One region of the Pararhizobium sp. A13 genome, then DNA from elsewhere that is predicted to be linked to it. Evidence: predicted binding sites of a transcription regulator. Region 1 holds the regulator's gene; the other holds the start of a gene.
The links. The regulator HrcA, encoded in region 1, represses chaperone genes, less so after heat shock. The targets are predictions, from matches to a motif close to GTTAGCACTCNCNNNNNGNGAGTGCTAAC.
Positions count from the first base shown of each region.

Region 2: the regulator HrcA is predicted to act here: its motif matches at 1,582-1,610, upstream of groES (co-chaperone GroES).

Region 1 is NZ_CP149510.1:1,454,877-1,458,597, reverse strand. Features, by position in the region: gene grpE (nucleotide exchange factor GrpE) at 1-450, opposite strand, end outside; gene hrcA (heat-inducible transcriptional repressor HrcA) at 564-1,643, opposite strand; gene rph (ribonuclease PH) at 1,833-2,552, shown strand; gene WI754_RS07010 (VOC family protein) at 2,556-2,972, shown strand; gene rdgB (RdgB/HAM1 family non-canonical purine NTP pyrophosphatase) at 3,008-3,652, shown strand; gene hemW (radical SAM family heme chaperone HemW) at 3,667-3,721, shown strand, end outside.
Region 2 is NZ_CP149510.1:1,993,609-1,997,329, reverse strand. Features, by position in the region: gene chrA (chromate efflux transporter) at 1-576, opposite strand, end outside; gene WI754_RS09635 (sulfurtransferase/chromate resistance protein) at 569-1,402, opposite strand; gene groES (co-chaperone GroES) at 1,668-1,964, shown strand; gene groL (chaperonin GroEL) at 2,031-3,674, shown strand.

The DNA.
Region 1 (3,721 bases):
ATGGAAATTCGGGTCGAACTTCTGGCCGACCGGTTCCAGCTTCTGCACGCCATGGCGCTCAAGCGCCGAAAGCATGGCCCGCTCAGTCATTTCCACGCCTTCGACAAGCGCGTTGAAGCCCGCATCACCCGCCTCGCGCGCTTCGGTTGGGATGGCGTCAAGCGCGCGGCGCAGATTGTCGGAGACGGCCAGCATGTCGCGGGCGAATCCGGCGACGGAATAGGACTTCGCGTCCTTGACGTCGCGTGCCGTGCGGCGGCGCAGATTGTCCATCTCGGCGGCAAGCCGCAGGTAGCGGTCGCGATAATCGGCGGCCTCGGCCCTGGCGAGTTCCAGGGGATCGGGTTCGACAGCGGCGGCTTCGACCTTCTCAGCGGCAGCTTCAGCGTTCACCGCGGCATCTTCGGCTGCGTTGACATCTGCTGCATGTTTGTTCGTGTCGTCGGTCATGACGGTCTCCGGTATGTCGCTATGTTAGGATTTGTAGCCGATATCGAGCTTTGAAGCCGAAAAATCAAGAGTTCAATCGAAAGCTGCCGGAAAAACCAGGCTTTCCTGCGTGATCATCGCGACAGCCGCGACATCAATTGCGCAGTGTAGTCCACCATCGGCACGATGCGCGAATAGTTGAGCCGGGTCGGGCCGATCACACCGACCGCGCCGACGATCTTGTCGTCGCCATCCTTGTAGGGGGCGACGATCAGCGACGAGCCGGAAAGCGAAAACAGCTTGTTTTCCGAACCAATGAAGATGCGAACACCAGGACCGCTTTCGGCGAGATTGAGAATTTCGATCAGGCTGTCCTTCTTCTCAAGGTCATCGAACAGCATGCGCAGCCGGTCGATATCCTCGGCACCGGCGAGCCCCTCAAGCAGATTGGCGCGGCCGCGCACGATCAGCTTTGTCGGGTTTCCTTCCGTTTCACTGCCCGACCAGATGGCGAGGCCCCGCTCGACGAGATCCTGGCTCAGCGTATCGAGTTCGCGCCGGACGGTTTCCTTGACCTTTTCCAGCTGGCCGCGCACTTCCGGCAGCGTCTGGCCGGCGAGATGCGCATTCAGGAAATTGGCTGCCTCGGTCAGCTGCGAACTGGTGACGCCGGCCGGAAGCTCGATGATGCGGTTTTCGACCTGATCGTGTTCGCCGACGAGTACGGCAAGCGCCTTGGCCGGCGCCAGGCGCACGAATTCGACATGTTTCAGCACCGGATCGCTCTTCGCCGTGATCACCAGCCCCGCCCCGCGCGACATGCCCGACAGCATCTGGCTCGCTTCGTTCAGGAGGGTCTCGACGGGCTGGTCGCGGTCGTTGCGGCGCACGTGCCGGTCGATCGAGGCACGATCTTCTGCCGACAGGTCACCCACCTGCATGAAGGCATCGACAAAGAAGCGCAGGCCGATCTGCGTCGGCAGGCGACCGGCGCTGATATGCGGCGAATAGATCAGGCCGAGATCTTCCAGGTCGCTCATGACGTTGCGCACGGAGGCCGGAGACAGCGACATCGGCAACAGCCGCGACAGGCTGCGCGAGCCGAGCGGCTCGCCGCTTTCCAGATAGCTCTCCACGATACGACGGAAAATTTCGCCCGAGCGCTCGTCGAGCGCCGAAAGCCTTTCCCGCATCGCAGATTTATCCACCATCATTCGAACGCAAAACCCATTCTGTTCAGATCAACTGAAATATAGTGATCCCGGCCCGGATAGCAAAAGGGAAATTGGCGCGGAAGCCCTCGCCCCCCAGCACTCGCCCCGTCATTTGTTCTTTTCCTCGCAAGTGATTTCCCTTCCTCCCAACATAGGCTAGAAGGCTGACAAACATCACAGGAGTTCATGATGCGGCCTTCCGGCAGAAAAACCGACCAGATGCGCAAAGTCTCGTTCGAGCGCGGCGTTTCCAAACATGCCGAGGGGTCCTGTCTCGTCAAGTTCGGCGATACGCATGTGCTGTGCACCGCGAGCCTCGAAGACAAGACGCCGCCGTGGCTGCGCAACAGCGGCAAGGGCTGGGTGACCGCCGAATACGGCATGCTGCCGCGCGCCACCGGCGAGCGCATGAAGCGCGAGGCCGCCAGCGGCAAGCAGAGCGGCCGCACCCAGGAAATCCAGCGGCTGATCGGACGCTCATTGCGGGCCGTGGTCGACCTGCAGGCGCTCGGCGAACGCCAGATCTCGATCGACTGCGACGTCATCCAGGCCGATGGCGGCACCCGCACGGCCTCCATCACCGGCGCCTGGATCGCCCTGCGCGACTGCCTTGCCTGGATGGAAGCGCGCAACATGATCAAGGTCGAGAAGGTCCTGAAGGACCATATCGCCGCGATCTCCTGCGGCATCTTTGCCAACCAGCCGGTGATCGATCTTGATTACCTGGAAGACTCGGCTGCCGAGACCGATGCCAATTTCGTCATCACCGGCTCCGGCGGCATTGTCGAGATCCAGGGAACCGCTGAAGGCAAGCCTTTCTCGGAAGAGGAATTCGGCACGCTGATGGGGCTCGCCAAGAACGGCATCGCCGAGCTGGTCGCCCTGCAGAAGCAGGCGATCGAGGGCTAGGCCATGGCCGTGGCATTCGAAGGCATACTGGAGACGGCGCTCTACGTGGATGATCTGGACCGGGCGGAGGCGTTTTACGGCTCCGTTCTTGGGCTCGAAAAGATCAGCCGCGCCGGCAACCGGCATGTCTTCTTTCGCTGCGGTCCCGGCGTTCTCCTGATCTTCAACCCGGCGGAAACAGTGAAGCCGCCGCCGGAAAACGGCCTGCAGGTGCCGCCGCACGGCACACACGGGCCGGGCCATATGTGCCTGCGGGTGCCGGCCCAGGGCCTCGACGCCTGGGAAAACAAGCTGAAGGCCGCCGGTGTCGCTATCGAATCCCGCGTCCAGTGGCCGTCGGGCGCACGATCCTTCTATTTCCGCGATCCGGCTGGAAACAGCCTGGAATGCGCCGAGGCCAGACTCTGGAATTTAGATTGACACAAGGGCGGACGGCCCGGATGAGAAAGACGCAGATGCGCAAGCTCGAAGACAAGACCCTGATCGTCGCCAGCCACAATGCCGGCAAGATCCGCGAAATCCGCGACCTGATCGGCCCGCTCGGTTTTGAGGCGAAATCCGCCGCCGACCTCAGTTTCGTCGAGCCCGAGGAGACCGGCACGACGTTTGAGGAAAACGCGACGATCAAGGCGCTGGCCTCGGCGAAAGCCTCCGGCCTGCCGGCGCTTTCGGATGATTCCGGGCTTGTCGTCGATGCGCTGAACGGTGATCCGGGCGTCTACACAGCCAACTGGGCGGAGACCGCCGACGGCACGCGCGATTTCGCCATGGCGATGGAAAAGATCGAAACCGCCCTTCAGGACGCGGGTGCTACGGCCTTCGACCGGCGCACCGGCCGCTTCGTCTCGGTGCTCTGCCTTGCCTGGCCCGATGGGCATGTGGAATTGTTCCGCGGCGAGGTCGAAGGCCACATCGTCTGGCCACCGCGCGGGACGCAAGGGTTCGGCTACGATCCGGTCTTTCAACCGCTCGGGTACGACACCACATTCGGCGAAATGAGTGCCGACGCGAAGCACGGCTGGTCGCACGGCGATGCCGAGGCGCTTTCGCATCGTGCCCGCGCCTTCAAGCTTTTCGCCGAGACCTGCCTCGGCGCCTGATAGAAACGAACGGAATGGCCACTTTCTCCTCCATCGGTGACAGCACAGACCCCGGCTTCGGGGTCTATG
Region 2 (3,721 bases), 540 kb from region 1:
CCCTTCCGCCGATTGCGCATGGCTAGCGACGTAACCGGCCACGCCCGCCGCCAGAACGACAAGCGGAAACGGCAGATCGAAGAAGAACAGCGCCGCGAAGGCGAGACCCGCGACGATCACGGCAAAGCGGGTTTTCAGCGAACGGCGGCCGACGCGGATGACCGCCTCGATGACGATCGCCAGCACTGCCGCCTTCAACCCGAAGAACAGCGCGGTGAGCCAATCCGTCTCCTGGAAAAGCGCATAGGCCGACGACAGGCCAAGGATGACGAAAAAACCCGGGAGCACGAACAGCGTGCCGGCGACGATGCCGCCGCGGCTGCCGTGCAACAGCCAGCCGACATAGGTGGCCAACTGCTGCGCCTCAGGCCCCGGTAGGAGCATGCAGAAATTCAGCGCATGCAGAAACCGGCTCTCGGAAATCCAGCGGCGCTCCTCCACCAGTTCCCTGTGCATCAGGGCGATCTGGCCCGCCGGGCCTCCAAAACTCAAGAGCCCGATCTTTGCCCAGACCCTCGTGGCCTCGGCGAATGTCGGATGCACCGGGGGAGCCTGGACGTGCACCGCCTCATTCATTGTCTTTGGCCTTCTTCGCAACGTGCGACACCCATTCGTGTTTTTCCTGTGTGGCGTCGCGCGCCCAGCGATAGAAGGCGTCGTAAAGCGTCATACCCGCTTCCAGTTGCTCCAGGTCGTCGGCAAACATCCGCGAAAGGCCGAGCGACGCCGCGAGCAGACCGGCAGCTTCGGGAACCAGATCGAGCCGGTCGGTATCGGCCGCGCGGACAATCAGGGTGAGATGCTGAAGTGCCGGAAATGAGAGACCAAATTCCTTGACCATCGTGTCGAAGGTGCAGTCCTCGCCCCTATGGCTCCAGAAGACATTTTCCACATCGAAGGGCGTCGCGCCGAAACGATCTGCGACGGCTTCGACTTCCGGGGCCGCGACGAAAAGAAACGTCGCTGCTGGATCGACGAAGCGACGGATCAGCCAGGGGCAGGCAATGCGATCGATCTTGGGACGAGAGCGCGTGACCCAGACGGTTCCGCCATTGGCGTTTTCACCCGGCAGGGCAGCCACTGGAACGAGCGGCAGGTGAGCCGCCTGCCAGGCTTCGAACCCGCCTTCCAGCGTCTCTGCCCCGGCGCCTGTATTTCGCAGCCAGGCGGCGACGCCCTCGCTCAGCTTCTTGCCCTTCTGGCAGACCACGACCACCCAGCGGCCGCGATAATCCGCCCCCCATTGCCGCACGTCGGCGTAAGGGCGCCGGAAAGACGCGGGAAGAAGAAGCGGCTGGGCGGCAAAATCCTCATCGTCGCGCACATCGATAATGACCGGGCCCTTGGGAGTTCCGATCAGGCGGACAAGTTTTTCGGTGGAAATAGCGTTATACGAGGCCATGGTTTACGTCCTTTTCGAGGGATTGGACGCGAAGTGATGGCATGACGCCTCGTGGGGCATTCGCAGACCCCATGCGCAAATTAGACAAAAAAGCAGGAACCAAGTCAATCATTTTCGCCGCAAAAGAATCTTGCCGGCCCATTCTTGACTCAATCGACGGCCATCCTTATCTCCGGGTCGCTAGCACTCACGCAATAGGAGTGCTAACATCCATCCATCGGGTCGGTTCACGATCCGTGAAGTCATTTGATCGAGGGATTAGACAATGACAAGCACCAATTTCCGTCCTCTGCATGACCGCGTCGTCGTACGCCGCGTCGAGTCTGAAGCAAAGACCAAGGGCGGCATCATCATACCGGACACCGCCAAGGAAAAGCCGCAGGAAGGCGAAATCGTCGCCGTCGGCACCGGCACCCGTGACGACAAGGGCGCTCTCATCGCTCTCGACGTCAAGGCTGGCGACCGCGTCCTGTTCGGCAAGTGGTCGGGCACCGAAGTCAAGCTCAACGGCGAAGACCTTCTGATCATGAAGGAAGCCGACATCATGGGCGTTATCGGCTGATCCTGGCCGGTTCCCTTCTCTTCAATTCCATAAAACCAATTGGGCATCAGCCCGGGAGTTTTTAAAATGGCAGCCAAAGAAATCAAGTTCGGCCGCACCGCGCGCGAAAAGATGCTGCGCGGCGTCGACATCCTCGCTGACGCCGTCAAGGTAACGCTCGGTCCGAAGGGCCGTAACGTCATCATCGACAAGTCGTTCGGCGCACCGCGCATCACCAAGGACGGCGTTTCCGTCGCCAAGGAAATCGAACTCGAAGACAAGTTCGAAAACATGGGCGCCCAGATGGTCCGCGAAGTTGCTTCGAAGACCAACGACATCGCCGGCGACGGCACGACGACTGCAACGGTTCTGGCACAGGCCATCGTCCGCGAAGGCGCCAAGAGCGTTGCCGCCGGCATGAACCCGATGGACCTGAAGCGCGGTATCGACCTTGCGGTTGCCGCCATCGTCAAGGACATCGTTGCCAAGGCCAAGAAGATCAACACTTCGGAAGAAGTGGCCCAGGTCGGCACGATCTCTGCCAACGGCGAAAAGGAAATCGGCCAGTACATCGCTGACGCGATGCAGAAGGTCGGCAATGAAGGCGTCATCACGGTTGAAGAAGCCAAGACCGCCGACACCGAACTCGAAGTCGTCGAAGGCATGCAGTTCGACCGCGGCTATCTGAGCCCTTACTTCGTCACCAACCCGGAAAAGATGGTTGCCGAACTGGACGACGCTTACATCCTTCTCCATGAGAAGAAGCTCTCCAACCTGCAGGCCATGCTTCCGGTTCTCGAAGCTGTCGTTCAGACCGGCAAGCCGCTCCTCATCATCTCGGAAGACGTCGAAGGCGAAGCGCTTGCGACCCTCGTCGTCAACAAGCTGCGTGGCGGCCTGAAGATTGCTGCCGTCAAGGCTCCGGGCTTCGGCGATCGCCGCAAGGCCATGCTGGAAGACATCGCCATCCTGACCGGTGGTCAGGTCATCTCCGAAGACATCGGCATCAAGCTCGAAAACGTCACGCTCGAAATGCTCGGCCGTGCGAAGAAGATCTCGATCTCCAAGGAAAACACCACGATCGTCGACGGTCATGGCCAGAAGGCCGAGATCGAAGGCCGCGTTGCCCAGATCAAGGGTCAGATCGAAGAAACCACCTCCGACTACGACCGCGAAAAGCTGCAGGAACGCCTGGCCAAGCTCGCTGGCGGCGTTGCCGTCATCCGCGTCGGCGGTGCGACTGAAATCGAAGTGAAGGAAAAGAAGGACCGTATCGACGACGCGCTCAACGCAACGCGCGCTGCCGTTCAGGAAGGTATCGTTCCTGGCGGTGGTACGGCCCTGCTGCGTGCTTCGACCGTCCTCAACATCAAGGGCGCAAACGACGACCAGACGGCCGGCATCAACATCGTCCGCAAGGCGCTGCAGTCGCTGGTTCGCCAGATCGCTGAAAACGCCGGCGACGAAGGTTCGATCGTTGTTGGCAAGATCCTCGAAAGCGGCACCGACAACTACGGCTACAACGCCCAGACCGGCGAATATGGCGACATGATCGCCATGGGTATCGTCGATCCGGTCAAGGTTGTCCGCACGGCTCTGCAGAACGCAGCTTCGGTTGCCGGTCTGCTCGTCACGACCGAAGCCATGATTGCAGAACTTCCGAAGAAGGAATCTGCTGGCGGCGGCATGCCCGACATGGGTGGCATGGGCGGCATGGGCGGCATGATGTGATAAGGCGTCTGCCTTATCACGAATGACGACCATACAGCTTCGCCCAT